DNA from 3 places in the Piscibacillus salipiscarius genome. Region 2 is predicted to be linked to each of the others. Evidence: riboswitches for the same ligand, from Rfam matches in the RefSeq annotation. Region 2 holds a riboswitch; each other region holds the start of a gene.
What was found. A riboswitch is a leader RNA that binds a small molecule or an ion and turns the genes downstream of it on or off. The one in region 2 is predicted to bind S-adenosylmethionine.
Positions count from the first base shown of each region.

Region 1 (5,023 bases), on a different contig from region 2:
GGTCTGCCTCTAACCCTCCGTGAATGCTCACTGTTTCTAATCGATATTTTTTCTCCTCAGTCATTTACAATCGCTCCTTTTTTGTATTTAAACGGCTTTTGCCATCAATGATGATAATTTGTCTTGAACAAATGGTCCCCACTTTTCAAATTCAACTAAAAACCCATCGTGACCAAACATCGTATCTACTTCACAGAATTCAGCATAACCCCCAGCATCTTCAATATCCATGACAAACCTTTTTAACTCATCTGGCGGGTAAAGTAAGTCATTTGAAAAGCCTAACGCAAAGACTGGAACGTCATAGCGTTGTATCGCATTTTGATAACTACCTCGGCCTCTTGTAATATCATGACTGTTCATGACGTCGAGTAATCTCAAATAACTATAAGGGTTAAATTTCTTTGCTAATTTTTCCCCTTGATGGTCTAAGTAAGATTCAACATCAAACTCACCTTCTACCTGACTTCTCGCAAACCTTTTACTAAATAATTCATTTGATCGATATGTCACCATTCCGACCATTCTCGCCAAGCTCAAACCATTTTCAGGTTGGCTGCTATTCTTAAGGTCATATTTGATAGCTTGCTTAGCAATGTGATTAAACGCAATCGCATAGTCGCTAAACGTTGGGGTGACCGCAATTGGAAATATCGCATCCATAAAATCTGGGTACATAAGTCCCCATTCTAATACTTGCATACCACCAAGCGAGCCGCCGATTACAGCCTTTAAGTGATCAATGCCTAACATGTTAAGCGCAACAAATTGAACTTCTACTAAATTTCTTACCGTTAATGATGGAAAATTATTTTGGTATGGTTCACCATCTGCTCCTACGGAACCTGGCCCAGTAGAACCATCGCATCCGCCTAACACATTAAATGCTATGACCTGATAATAACGAGTATCAATATATCCGCCTTCATGAATTAACCCTCTCCACCATCCAGGCTTCGAATCTGTACCCACCGCAAATTGATTACCGGTTAATGCGTGGCAAACTAGAATAGTTGGTGCATTTTCAGGACCACTTCTTTCATAAGCAAGCTCAACCTCACGAAACTGCTCACCATTTTCTAAACTAAAGTTCGGAATAGTTACCGTTCCTGTTTGATACCTCATAACCATCCCTCCTTCCAAACCTTTTTAAGAAACTAAAAAAGCCTCCCTGCTTTGAGCAGAGAGGCCAGAATATACGACATCTAATATAATGGTCCCTCTCATCTATCAAAGCACACTTGCTTTGCAGGAATTAGCACCTTTCAAACCGCTGTTTGAAGGTTGCCGGGCGTCATCGGGCCAGTCCCTCAGCCACTCTGGATAAGAGTTTTAAAAATTATTAAATTTTGAATTAATTGATATCTTAGCACGGTCCTATCAAGCTGTCAATATAAATTATTATGTTAAAAGAATATTCCGTTAAGTTATTTTTATTCCTATATTTTAATGAAAATCAGGATCAATATATTTCCCATAATCGGGAACGGCGATTTGATCAAAGTTACGCACGAGTTGATTAAGTTTGTCTGTCAATTCTTGACCGTATACCGGAACACCATGCCCCGTGACTGCAATGGTTGGGTGCAGCTTAGATAATTTAATGATAGATTCTTTAGCGGCCTTCCAGTCTGTTGTTAAATAACGCGGCGGACCACTAAACTCTTGCTCTTGCATCATAACATCGAATAAATTTTCCTGTTTCACCGTCACGAACGCATCACCCACAATTAAAGCACCATCTTCATCCCTAAAAAAGGACACATGACCTGGTGAATGGCCTGGCGTATGAATCCAACTGAACCCGTCCATATAAGGGACTGTGCCATTCTTCGGAAGTGGCTCAACATGTTTACCCAGATTGACAGGTTCATTCGGGAAAAAAGGTGACATTTTCGCTACTAACCCGCCTTCAACTGAAGCATCTGGTTCAGGGTAACTCTTCTGCCCAGTTAGGTATGGTATCTCAAGTGGATGAGCATAGACTGGAACCTCCCACTTTTCAATCAGCTCAATAATAGCTCCTACATGGTCAAAATGTCCGTGAGTAAGAATGATCGCATTTGGCTTAGCGCCTTCTCCGTATCTCTTTTCAACAATTTGAATAATATCATCTGAAGAATTCGGCATCCCCGCATCGACTAATACAAATGAATCTTTACTACCCACAATAGCGATATTCACGATTTGAATTGTATGGCAGTATAAATCCGGAAGTAACTCCACTCCCTTTCCGCTACCAATTGATGTTGCAGGAATAAACTTATAATCAGAACCATAATTCATCTCACGATCCATCACATCAACCTCCTTAAATATTAGTATGAACGATATTTAATGAACTATGAAAAAGAGGAAAAAATTGACTAATGGTCGAATACTATTCTATGAAAGGAGAGATTAGGCATGATTAAAACCCCGATCAAAAATAAAGTGAATGTTGTGTTTATCCCTGTTGAAGATGTCGTAAAAGCCCAAGAGTGGTATTCTAAGTACCTTGGTTTAAGTGAGGGTGAATTTCATCAAGGTCACCTATTTGTTGCAGAAATGGAGGGAACTGGTGTGATCCTTGACTCTATGCCAGCGTGGCGTGAAGAGGGTGAAGCCTTACCAATTCTAAAAGCACCTGTTATTCAATTCGCAACAGATGATATTCATGAATCGTATGAATTTATGAAAGAGAATGGTATTGAACTAGTCACAGATGTTCAATTTGACCAATTTTTTGTTTTTAAAGATTTAGACGGCAACTTGTTGATGGTTTGTCAGGATTAATTAGAGAGGCAGCATTTTCACTCGAAAATGCTGTTTTTTAATTTTCTAGGACACTGTTATAAACGTAAGTTTTCTTTCTATGAACGGTTTTTCCCTTTCCATAAACGTAACTTTCTTTCCTATGAACGGTTCTCTGCTTACTATGAACGTAACTTGGGATTCTATAAACGTAGCTCCTAGATCTATGAACGGATTTCTTCCTTCTATGAACGTAACTTCCCTTTTTATAAATAAATTACAAGAGGACTTAGATTCCTAAGCCCTCTTGCATAGCAGTGAATGTTAAATCAGTTGAAGGAATCTTTTTCTCTTTTTACAACCGACTAAATGTTTAGAGGGACCATTTTAATTTACGAAAATGAGAGGGATTCACGTACTTGCCGTCTTGGAGGAGGACGACTGCAGAACCAGGGAAGTGATAGCTCATTTGAATTCACCCGTTACCTCACATCATAGTGCCCATATAGGGTGATTGGTGAGGATTAGCTGTATCTAACAATTCTATTTACTGCTTGTTTTATCATATTAATTTTTATAGAAACGAACAGTGCACTTGTCAGGTAGTTAATAAAAATGTACGAATTACCATAGTTCAATCTTTTGACAACCCCCAATCGTAATGATTATCGTTATAATTGAAGGTATAAAAGGAGGAACTATTATGGCATTCGTCATTACAAGTCCTTGCCAAACAGAAAAAGCAGCAGAGTGCGTGGAAGTATGTCCCGTAGACTGCATTGAAGAAGGTAAGGATCAATTTTACATAGACCCTGATGTATGTATTAACTGCGGCGCGTGCGTGTCTGCATGCCCAGTCGCAGCCATCGTCGAAGACTTTGACCTTATGCCAGGGGAAGAAAAATATTTAAAAGAAGCTGAAGAATTTTTCAAAAGCTAAAGAGGCTGGGATAAAACATGTCTTAACCTAGAAGAAGACGAATATTTGGGTAAAGTACTCCTAATATTCGTCTTTATTTTTTTAGCTAACTCAAAATAACACTAATACTCATTTGTTTTCTGTCCCACCTATTTGTTAAAGAGTTTTAAACAATTAAATTGAAAAAAACTTTGTTAACGATATTTTTCGCCCATTCAGGTGCCATTCATTGTATTGATCTAATACTAACCTTGCATCTCCATTGTGCCTATCTACCAATTGTTTTACAGCTAAAAAACTTCGCCAATAATCATACATTATACTCGTTAAACTGCCCTCATATGATTTAGCACCAAAATCATCTAATGAGTGCCCTCCATATTGATCTGAGAAAACTTCTACTAACTTGCCTTCAATATTTACAAACTGATCAAATTCTTCTTCTGAAAACAAAAATTTACGAGGTAAGTACTCACACATACCCTCCTCAAACCAAATACTATCATCACGTTCATCATCAAATTCATCAGGAAATAAATCAATATGGTGAGTTAATTCATGTGCTAGTATGGCTAAAACATGCTTTTCAGATATTGTTTTATAATAACGACGAACCTCTGGTAAATTCTTATCTTTTAATTGATCTAGGAATAGACGTTTCCATTCCTCCAAATCAGGAGCAAAGTAAATTATATCCCTATTGGTATATGCAGGAATCGGAATTTGTGAAAATGTTTCTGTCGCAAGTTCAGTTGTTGTCCAGACAATTGCTTTCGGTAACTCTTTTAAATGATATTCTGCTTCTAATTTAAATTGATAAGGCTTAAGTAAATCCTTCATTCTCTGAGTCATTTTCTCATACTTCTCATAATCACTAACACGTTCATAGGCATAAACTTGTTTCACATTTACCCTCCTCTACCAACTAAAATATCTACATCCACTGTCACTTCTTTTAATTCAAGGTCTACTCGTTCATTTAAATTCCAAGTTAAAGGTGTCATCTTTAATAAAAACGGAACTAATTCAGCAGAAATAGGTGCTTGATAAGTAAGTCTCTCTTCTTGGATATCACATAAGCTCTCTTTGAACCGCTTCTTTGTCTCTTCATTGCTATATTCCTCATTGTTGTAAAAAGCTTCGCGTAACTCTTTTAAATATCCACTGTTCGGAAAAACTTTTATTACGAACCCATCATCTGATAACAAGCGTTTAAACTCACCATAATTAGCTGGAGATAAAATATTAAGCACGACATCAAAACTAGAATCTTTAAATGGCACTTGAGCTAAATCTCCGACACACCAGATCGCATCAAGATGATATTTCGAAGCCGTCATCACACCCTCTTTGGCAATATCAAGCCCTGCT
Region 1 is NZ_JBHUMZ010000025.1:71,578-76,600, forward strand. Features, by position in the region: gene ACFSW4_RS11655 (O-acetylhomoserine aminocarboxypropyltransferase/cysteine synthase family protein) at 1-64, opposite strand, end outside; gene metX (homoserine O-acetyltransferase MetX) at 88-1,125, opposite strand; SAM riboswitch class I at 1,221-1,330, opposite strand; gene ACFSW4_RS11665 (MBL fold metallo-hydrolase) at 1,447-2,298, opposite strand; gene ACFSW4_RS11670 (VOC family protein) at 2,407-2,775, shown strand; gene ACFSW4_RS11675 (DUF362 domain-containing protein) at 3,437-3,673, shown strand; gene ACFSW4_RS11680 (hypothetical protein) at 3,827-4,558, opposite strand; gene ACFSW4_RS11685 (putative RNA methyltransferase) at 4,561-5,023, opposite strand, start outside.
Region 1: it holds a riboswitch for S-adenosylmethionine, as region 2 does, so the genes downstream of both, metX (homoserine O-acetyltransferase MetX) here and metK (methionine adenosyltransferase) in region 2, are expected to answer to the same signal.

Region 2 (5,023 bases):
AGTTGGAACGTCTCAAGAAATATTATTTATATGTTGGACCAGCTTGACGTATATCGTCTGTCACGTGGTCGAATTTCTTAAAGTTGTCGTGGAACTTACTTGCGAGTTCTTTTGCCTTATGGTCATAAGCGTCTTTGTCATTCCAAGTCTTCTTAGGATTTAACACGTCACTTGGAACACCAGGACAGTGCGTTGGGATGGCTAAACCAAAGAATTCGTCTTTAGTCGTTTCAACGTTATTTAACTCACCCTCTAATGCCGCTTGAACCATAGCACGTGTGTATCCTAATTTCATGCGGCTTCCTTCGCCATATGAACCACCAGTCCAGCCAGTGTTAACTAAGAATACTTGAGCGTCATGCTCATCAATTTTCTCACCTAACATTTTTGCATATTCAGCTGCAGGAAGAGGTAAGAATGGTGAACCAAAGCATGCTGAGAATGTAGCTTCAGGCTCTGTTACTCCACGCTCGGTACCAGCTAATTTACTCGTATAACCACTTAAGAAATGGTACATCGCTTGTTCTTTAGTTAGTTTACTGATTGGAGGTAATACTCCGAATGCATCAGCTGTTAAGAATACGATTGTATTTGGATGGCCAGCAATACTAGGTTCAATAATATTATCAATATGGTCAATCGCGTAAGCTGCACGCGTATTTTCAGTTAAGCTTGTGTCATCATAATCAGGTAAGCGCGACTCTTCATCAACAACAACATTTTCTAAAACAGCTCCGAAACGAATTGCGTTATAAATCTGAGGTTCTTTCTCTTCAGATAGGTTCACGCATTTCGCATAACAGCCACCTTCGATGTTGAAGATCCCGTTTTGTGACCATGCATGCTCATCATCACCAATTAGACGACGATTTGGATCAGCTGATAACGTTGTTTTACCTGTACCAGATAGGCCGAAGAATAACGCAACATCACCTTCTGCACCAACGTTTGCTGAGCAGTGCATTGGTAGCACATCTTGTTTCGTTGGTAGCATGTAATTCATCACAGAGAAGATGGACTTCTTAATTTCACCAGCATATTCTGTACCACCAATTAGTACAATGCGATGTTTGAATGATACGATTACAAACGCTTCAGAATTCGTGCCGTCCACTTCAGGGTCTGCTTTGAAGTGAGGCGCAGATACAACTGTAAATTCTGCGTTATGATCACTTAGTTCTTGTTCAGTAGGTCTAATGAATAACTGATTCGCAAACAGGTTATGCCATGCAAATTGAGTCACAACCTGAATAGGTAAACGGTACTTCTCATCAGCACCTGCAAAACCATTAAACGTAAAAATTTCATCTTGTTCAGATAAGTAATCAGTTACTTTATTGAAAAGGTTTAAGAAAATATCTTCACTGATTGGTTGGTTAACAGAACCCCAATCCACCTGATCTTTTGTCTCTTCATCTTCGACAATAAATTTATCTTTAGGCGAACGACCTGTATATTTACCAGTCGTAGCACGCACAGCACCAGTTGATGTTAGAAGACCTTCTTCTCTAGAAAGAATACGTTCTACTAAACTGGCAATCGGCAAATTCGCCTGATTATTTTTATGTTGAGTAAGCTGGGATACGGACGCTTGAACATTCATCGTTTTCACACCTAACCATCCTTTACAATACAAAATTTATCATTTTATAAGTTTATTTGTTTAATAGTATAACACATTTATTTTAATAAACCATACTAATTAAACATTTTTTCAAAATTTCTTTTTGACGTCCTTTATTATAAATTAAAACTTAAGCCTGTCATAGTGATAAGGTTATAGTTTTGTGAACTGTTTTTTAACATTAAAATATAAGCAATAATAAACTATATTTTATAAATTATGCAGCGAGGTGAAGTTGGGGCAATATCCATTGACACTCGGGGCGTTTCAAGTTATTATAAATCAGAACGGTATATCTCTTATCCAGAGTAGTGGAGGGAACAGGCCCTATGAAACTCAGCAACCATCACATGTTGTGACAGGTGCTAACCTGATGCAGGGGAAGTAGTCCCTTGAACGATAAGAGTGAAAGGCCATGAACGATGAACCTTTCCTCGCAAAGTGGAAAGGTTTTTTCTTTGTTTTGGTTAGAATAAAAAGTAAACGGATAAAATGTTGCTTTTCACATAATAAGAGAGCCGTTGAAGAAGATCTAATCGAGGAGGAAACGATTATATGACACATCAACGTCGACTATTTACTTCCGAGTCCGTAACGGAAGGGCATCCAGACAAAATCTGTGACCAAATTTCGGATGCCATTTTAGATGAAATTTTAAAAGAAGATCCAAATGCGAGGGTGGCATGTGAGACCACAGTTACGACAGGTTTAGTACTAGTGACAGGTGAAATCTCAACCACGACATATGTGGACATCCCGTCTATTGTAAGAGAAACGATTAAGGGAATTGGTTATACACGTGCCAAATACGGGTTTGATGCCGAAACTTGTGCCGTGCTAACTTCTATTGATGAACAATCAGCAGATATTGCGCAAGGTGTCAACGAAGCATACGAAAAACGCGAAGGCAGTATGACTGATGAAGAAATTGAAGCAATTGGAGCTGGAGACCAGGGGCTCATGTTCGGTTATGCAACAAATGAAACAAAGGAATTAATGCCACTACCGATCTCATTATCACATAAGATTTCAAAACGTCTTAGCGATGTGAGAAAATCGGGCGAACTTGATTACTTACGTCCAGATGGGAAAACTCAGGTTACTGTTGAGTACGATGATGATGGCAGGCCAGAGCGAGTGGATACGATTGTCATATCTACACAACACCATCCGGAAATTGAACTTAAACAAATTAATGATGATTTAATTGAACATGTCATTCGTCCCGTTGTTCCAGAACACTTAATCGACGACGGCACAAAATACTTCATCAACCCTACAGGACGATTCGTCATTGGAGGTCCTCAAGGTGATGCTGGCTTAACTGGACGTAAAATCATCGTTGATACTTACGGCGGATATGCTCGACATGGCGGCGGAGCATTTAGTGGTAAAGATGCAACGAAAGTAGACCGTTCAGCAGCTTATGCGGCACGTTACGTTGCGAAAAACATTGTAGCTGCGGGTCTTGCAGAAGCGTGTGAAGTTCAACTAGCTTATGCTATTGGTGTTGCGCAGCCTGTATCAATCTCAGTGAACACATTTGGAACGGGTAAGGTTAAAGAATCCGTTATGGTCGAAGCCATTCGTGAAACATTTGACCTTCGCCCAGCAGGAATCATTAAGATGTTAGACTTAAGAAGACCAATCTATAAAAAGACAGCAGCTTATGGTCATTTTGGACGAACAGATGAAGATTTTACTTGGGAACATACTGACCGCGTTGAAGATTTAAAAAAATTTATAAATAATTAACGCATATTGTGACAAAACTTACCTTATAAACGTCTATATAATGAATTTAATATGACTTTATAAGGAAGTGTTGTCTGTGTGCGGTTTTATTGGACTAGTAAATAAAGTACCTAGTGAACCGAAGGACGTTTTTAAACAAAAGCTAAAGCGCGCAAATCAATTAATGACTCATCGAGGACCAGATGATGAAGGTTATTATGTTGACTCGTATGTATCATTTGGTTTTAGAAGATTAAGTATCATTGATTTAGAAGGTGGGCACCAACCATTATCCTATGAAGATGAGCGATATTGGATGGTGTTTAATGGTGAGATTTATAACTATGTAGAATTAAGAGAACAATTAATAGAAGAAGGTTACGTGTTTTCAACCGAATCTGATTCAGAAGTGATTTTAGCGTTATTTTCTAAACATCGTGAGGAAGCCTTTAATAAGCTTAGAGGGATGTTTGGAATTTTAATATGGGATAAGCAGGAAGAAGTCCTGTTTGGAGCAAGGGACCCGTTTGGTATTAAACCATTATTTTATTCAACTAAACCAGAAGGGACTTACTTTGCATCTGAGAAAAAATGCTTACTTAGTTTAATGAATGATGACCACGAACTTAATGTGGAAAGTCTTCAGCACTATCTAAGCTTTCAATTTGCGCCTGAACCTTATACGTTAACGAAAGACGTTTATAAAGTTGAGCCTGGTCATTATTTTAAGCTCAATCCAGGTGAGACGCCAGTTTTTCATAAATACTATCAAGTTGATTTTAAACCAGTTAACATGGAAAAACAGAAGCTAATCTCTAATATTCAAGATTCATTAGTAGACTCTGTGAATAAGCATATGCGTAGTGACGTTCCGGTGGGTTCATTCCTATCTGGAGGTATTGATTCGACGATCATGGTCGCACTCGCAAAAGAGGTGAATCCTGGTCTTAAGACGTTCTCTGTTGGTTTTGAACGAAATGGGTATTCAGAGGTTGAGGTAGCTAAAGAATCAGCTGAAGCATTAGGTGTAGAAAATATTTCTTATACGATTACTCCAGATGAATTCGTATCAAGACTACCGAAAATTATTTGGCATGCTGATGATCCACTAGCTGACCCAGCCTGTGTACCTCTTTACTTTGTTAGCCGCGAAGCTAGTAAACACGTAACAGTAGTGTTATCTGGTGAAGGGGCAGATGAATTATTCGGCGGATACAATATATACAGGGAGCCACAGTCTCTTGAAGTGTTTAACTCGATTCCTAAACCAGCTAAAGATCTTCTTGGAAGAGTCGCGAATGTATTACCTGAAGGGGTTAAAGGCAAAAGCTTTTTAATGCGAGGAACAACACCGTTAAACGAGCGATATATTGGTAACGCAAAAATGTTTGAAGAAGCAGAAAAATCTTCATTACTTAAAACTTACAACAGCGCATTTCCATATCAAAAAATTACGGAGCCTTTATATGAACAAGTGGCAGATCAACATCCTGTCACACAAATGCAGTATGTCGATATGCATACTTGGATGCGCGGAGATATCTTACTAAAAGCCGACCGAATGACGATGGCTCATTCATTAGAATTACGCGTGCCATTTTTAGATAAAGAAGTTATGAACGTCGCAAGCCAAATACCAGTTGACTATAAGATTGCGAACGGAAC
Region 2 is NZ_JBHUMZ010000044.1:12,918-17,940, reverse strand. Features, by position in the region: gene pckA (phosphoenolpyruvate carboxykinase (ATP)) at 23-1,603, opposite strand; SAM riboswitch class I at 1,921-2,030, shown strand; gene metK (methionine adenosyltransferase) at 2,180-3,379, shown strand; gene asnB (asparagine synthase (glutamine-hydrolyzing)) at 3,456-5,023, shown strand, end outside.

Region 3 (5,023 bases), on a different contig from region 2:
TTTTCGTTATTCTCATCTTCACTACGAGCTGCAATAACATTAACATAAGGTGAATCCGAACCTTCTAAAATAATGGCATCTTCTTCAGGTACAAGTCCTGCTTCAATCGCGTAGTTTGTGTTAATCGCAACTAATGCATTCTCTTCGCGGTTATAGAACTCTGGTAATAAACCTGCTTCAATACTAGCATCAAATTTTAGATTTAATGGGTTTTCAGCAATATCATCTAGCGTTGCTGAAACTGGGTCTATCCCTTCTTTAATTTTTATTAAATCGTGATTTTGCAGTAATGCTAGCACACGACCATGGTCCGCAACTGAACGGCTTAGTAGTACAGTGGTTCCTTCTTTAATGTCATCAACACTTTTGATATTTTTTGAGTAAATTCCCATTGGCTCAATATGAATGCCGCCTAAATTAACAAAGTCATACCCGAATTCTTTCTTTTGATCTTTCAAATACGGAATGTGCTGAAAGTAATTAGCATCTAAAGTACCGTTACTTAAATCTTCATTTGGTAACACATAATCTTGATATGACTCAATATTTAATGTGATTCCTTTTCCCTCTAATAATGGTTTAGCTTCTTCTAGTATTTCAGCGTGCGGAACACTTGTTGCACCTACTGTGATTTCGTTTGATTCTTCTTCTGAACTTCCTGAATCTCCTGCATTTCCTGATTCACCAGAAGTACCGCATGCGACTAAAACTAATGATAATAAACCGAATAAAAATAGTGCGCTTATTTTTTTCATTTTAAAAAGCTCCCTTCAATATCTTCTTTTTATTTATGTTCAGTTGTAAACAACTTACTAACGTTTATCTAATGTTTTGGATAGGAAATCTCCAATGAATTGAAAAATAAAAACAATAACTACAATAAAGATTGTACAAGCAACGACAACATCAATATCTCGCCTTTGAAACCCTTTCAAATAAGCAAGGTCCCCTAGACCTCCCGCACCGATAACTCCGGCCATTGCTGTATAACTGATAAGGGCAATGGCAGTAACCGTAATTCCTGAGATTAGCGCCGGCATCGATTCTGGAAGCAACACTTTAAAGATAATCGTTCGAGTCTTTGCTCCCATTGACTTCGCTGCTTCAATGACTCCCTTGTCAACTTCTTTAAATGCAATTTCTACAAGTCTTGCATAGAAAGGTGCTGCGCCAATAATCAAAGCTGGTAGTGCTGCTTTAGGGCCCCTAATCGTTCCCATTAAGAAGTCCGTAAATGGGAATAACAATAAGATTAGTATTATAAACGGTATAGCACGGAAAACGTTGACGACTGTTGCTGTCACGCCATTTAACAATTTATTTTGCCACAAGTTCCCTTTCTCAGTTAAAAACAATAAAAGACCTAATAAAATTCCAAGAATCAATGTGCCAATCACTGAAATAATCGTCATGTATAAAGTTTCGTAAGTGGCTGTCCACATTTCATCCATTTGTACATTTGGAAATAAATCAGTCAACATCTTGAATCACCTCAACTTCCACACCCGATGACTGAATATAGTTGATCGTTTCGGTGATAACCTTTTGATCGCCACTAATCTCAACATAAAGCGTTCCATAAGCTCCTTCTTGAGTTGGCGAAATGGAACCTTGTAAAATGTTAATGTCAACAACGTACTTTCTTAATACATCTGAAATGAGTGCCCGCTTTGCATCATTACCGATGAAGTGAAGTTTAACCACTTCGCTATTTGAATCGTTAGTGACGAATCGATGTAAACCTTCTTGGTTATGCTCGAGTGGACTGAGTTGCTGCACAAAGCGCTTAGCAGTTTTAGACTGCGGTTTCACAAATACATCTAACACGTCACCTTGTTCAACGACCTTGCCTTGATCCATAACAGCTACGCGGTGACAAATTTTCTGAATCACATGCATCTCGTGAGTGATCATGATAATCGTTAAGTTTAGTTTTTTATTAATAGATACAAGAAGATCCAAAATATCATCCGTTGTTTCTGGGTCTAATGCAGAAGTTGCCTCATCACAAAGTAAGACGTCTGGATCATTTGCCAGCGCTCTGGCAATCCCAACGCGCTGCTTTTGACCGCCACTTAATTGAGATGGATAAGAATTTTCTCTTCCCTTCAGACCAACAAGCTCGATTAATTCAGATACTTTCTCTTTACGTTCTGATTTTGAAACACCCGCAATTTCAAGCGGGAAAGCAATGTTCTCAAACACTGTTCTTGACCAAAGCAGATTAAAGTGCTGAAAAATCATCCCGATTTTCTGGCGCTCTTTACGAAGCTTGCCTATATTTAAGCTTGTAATATTGGTCTGATTAATCGTAACGTCCCCGTTCGTTGGTTCCTCTAAGCGGTTAATCAATCTAATGAAAGTACTTTTCCCCGCGCCACTGTAACCAATGACACCGAAAATCTCACCTTTATCTATGTTAATAGACACATCATCGACGGCTTTAACTTCTTGATGTTTTGTTTTAAAGACCTTTGACAATCCTTTAATTGAAATCATGTAAAAATCTCCCTTTAACCCTTTTAATCATTAATGATTTAATCAGTAAAAAGACCTTTCCGTTCATAAGAGAACAGAAAGGTACATCCGTTCTCTTATCTACCAAAGCATCATACTTTGCAGGAATTAGCACCTGTCAGGAACACCTGATGGTTGCCGGGCTTCGTAGGGCCAGTCCCTCCACCTCTCTGGATAAGAGTATTATTTGTATATTTTTATATATAAATCATCTTAGTGAATATTCTTAGGACGAAAAATAAAAAAGCCCTTTTCATGCAAGCGCAAGAAAAGAGCCGAATTCACCGTCACTTTTCTTATCTTGCAATGAATCTCTTCATTGCTGGAATTAGCACCTGTTAGGAATATCCTAATGGTTGCCGGGCTTCGCAGGGCCAGTTCCCTCCGCCTCTCTGGATAAGAAATCATGTTTTATTAATTTGATTGATTTTTATGTTAGCATGGTAATGTAGACAAGTCAATAATAAAATCTTATTAAAGGATGATCAACAATGAAAGCACCAATTTTCGAACTTCCTTTCCTAGATAGTCCTAACCAAACATTTAATTTAGAAGATGTATTAGGAAAAAAAGTCGTTCTAATAACTTTTTGGGTGTCATGGTGCCCTGACTGCGCTCGTGACCTTCCTAAAAAAGAGCAGTTCTATAAAACATCTCGCAATGATGAATTAGAAATGCTGACGATTAATGTTACGAGTCGTGAGCATGGTGAAGAAGAAGCGCTAAAATATCAGGAACAATTTTTAACAGAACCTGTTCTAAAAGATAACGGACGAGAAGTTTATGACCTATACGAATGTGAAGGTGTTCCAACAACCATCATTATAGATAAAGAGGGACAAGTCGTTGGACATTTTGGAGATCAAGCTGAATTCGTCTCCATCGTTCATAAATTAAGCGAGGCCTTAAACTAAGTAAGGCCCCATTTCTTTCAATAAGTATGGAACAGAATGAAATGTGTACAATCGATCTTTAAGCTCGCCTTGTCTAAATACCATCAAGCATGGAACGCTTGTCACTTCATGTGCTTGCACCCAGTCAGGTGCTAACGTTGCATTAAGTTCATAAAATTTATCTTGTTCTAAAGTTTCTTCAATATATTCAAGCATTCGCCGAGCTACTTTACACGTCCCGCAGAAAGGACTATTCACAAACACGATGTGATAGTCCTTTTTTTGGGTTATAAAGTGAGCTTGTTTCTGGCTTATTTCAATCACGATTAAAACCCTTTCAAGTACTCCGTTTTGACTTTCATATTAGCTGACAATAATAAAGATGCTAACACATTCTCAGGTGCATCCTCAACTTCGCGGTACTTTTTATCAATATAAATGTTCTCAGCATGGGATAGCTCTTGATTTAACATTTTTCGTAACTTTTTACCAGGCTCATCCGTATCGGTGAAAATATACACATCTCGTTCGAACAATTGATAATCATCCACAAGCTCTTCAAGTGCGTCAATACCTAAAGTTCCAAATGTACAAAGTATAAAAACATCTTCATCATCTAAGATCTTCTGAATCTTTTTACGATCCTGTTTACCCTCTACAATTAACACTCTCGGTAATTCATCCATGTCATCACCATCTATCATCATTGAGCGACATTTCGCTTAGTATTATTTATATTCTCACCATTTTATTTAAACTAGTCATTATGTTTAGATATAAGAAAAGCCGACCCAATAGGATCAGCCTTTTTTCGAGATTACTCAGAATCTGTCATTTCTTGATATTCATCTGCGTCCATTAAGTCATCTAGCTGAGAATCGTCACTTAGTTCAACAACAACCATCCAAGCTTTTTCGAATGGTGATTCGTTTACTAATTCAGGACTATCTTCAAGCTCTTCATTAATTTCAACAATCTTACCTGAAACTGGAGCGTAAAGCTCAGAAACTGTTTTAACAGATTCAACGCTACCGAACGGCTCATCTAATTCTAGTTCGTCTCCTACTTCTGGTAGTTCAACGAATACGATGTCGCCTAGTTCATCTTGTGCGAATTCTGTAATTCCAATTCTAACTTTGTCTCCTTCAACTTTTACCCATTCGTGTTCTTTAGAATAACGATACTCTTTCGGTAAGCTCATTTCTTAACCCTCCAACTTTTCAATATCTAAAGTTAATGATACAACAAAATACTGATTTTTTACACAATATTAATTAAGTTATTTCCAAGTTTCCTCAAAAGTTTCTTCTTTGAACCCGACTGTTACGTTTTGGCCATCTGTTACAATCGGCCGCTTGATCAACATTCCATCTGAAGCCAAAAGTTCGGTCATCTCATCTTCAGACATACCTTTTAACTTGTCTTTAAGTCCTAGCTCTCTGTACTTTTTCCCAGACGTGTTAAAAAACTTTTTGGCTGGAAGCTCGCTTTTCTGAATAAAACTCTTTAACTCCTCTTGAGACGGAGGATTGTCAACAATATGTATGGAATCATACTCAACTCCATTTTCATCTAACCATTTTAACGCTTTACGGCATGTCCCGCATTTCGGG
Region 3 is NZ_JBHUMZ010000047.1:641-5,663, forward strand. Features, by position in the region: gene ACFSW4_RS13045 (MetQ/NlpA family ABC transporter substrate-binding protein) at 1-755, opposite strand, end outside; gene ACFSW4_RS13050 (methionine ABC transporter permease) at 813-1,481, opposite strand; gene ACFSW4_RS13055 (methionine ABC transporter ATP-binding protein) at 1,471-2,499, opposite strand; SAM riboswitch class I at 2,592-2,698, opposite strand; SAM riboswitch class I at 2,811-2,920, opposite strand; gene ACFSW4_RS13060 (TlpA disulfide reductase family protein) at 3,009-3,431, shown strand; gene ACFSW4_RS13065 (thioredoxin family protein) at 3,423-3,734, opposite strand; gene ACFSW4_RS13070 (toprim domain-containing protein) at 3,737-4,096, opposite strand; gene gcvH (glycine cleavage system protein GcvH) at 4,228-4,611, opposite strand; gene ACFSW4_RS13080 (arsenate reductase family protein) at 4,690-5,023, opposite strand, start outside.
Region 3: it holds a riboswitch for S-adenosylmethionine, as region 2 does, so the genes downstream of both, ACFSW4_RS13055 (methionine ABC transporter ATP-binding protein) here and metK (methionine adenosyltransferase) in region 2, are expected to answer to the same signal.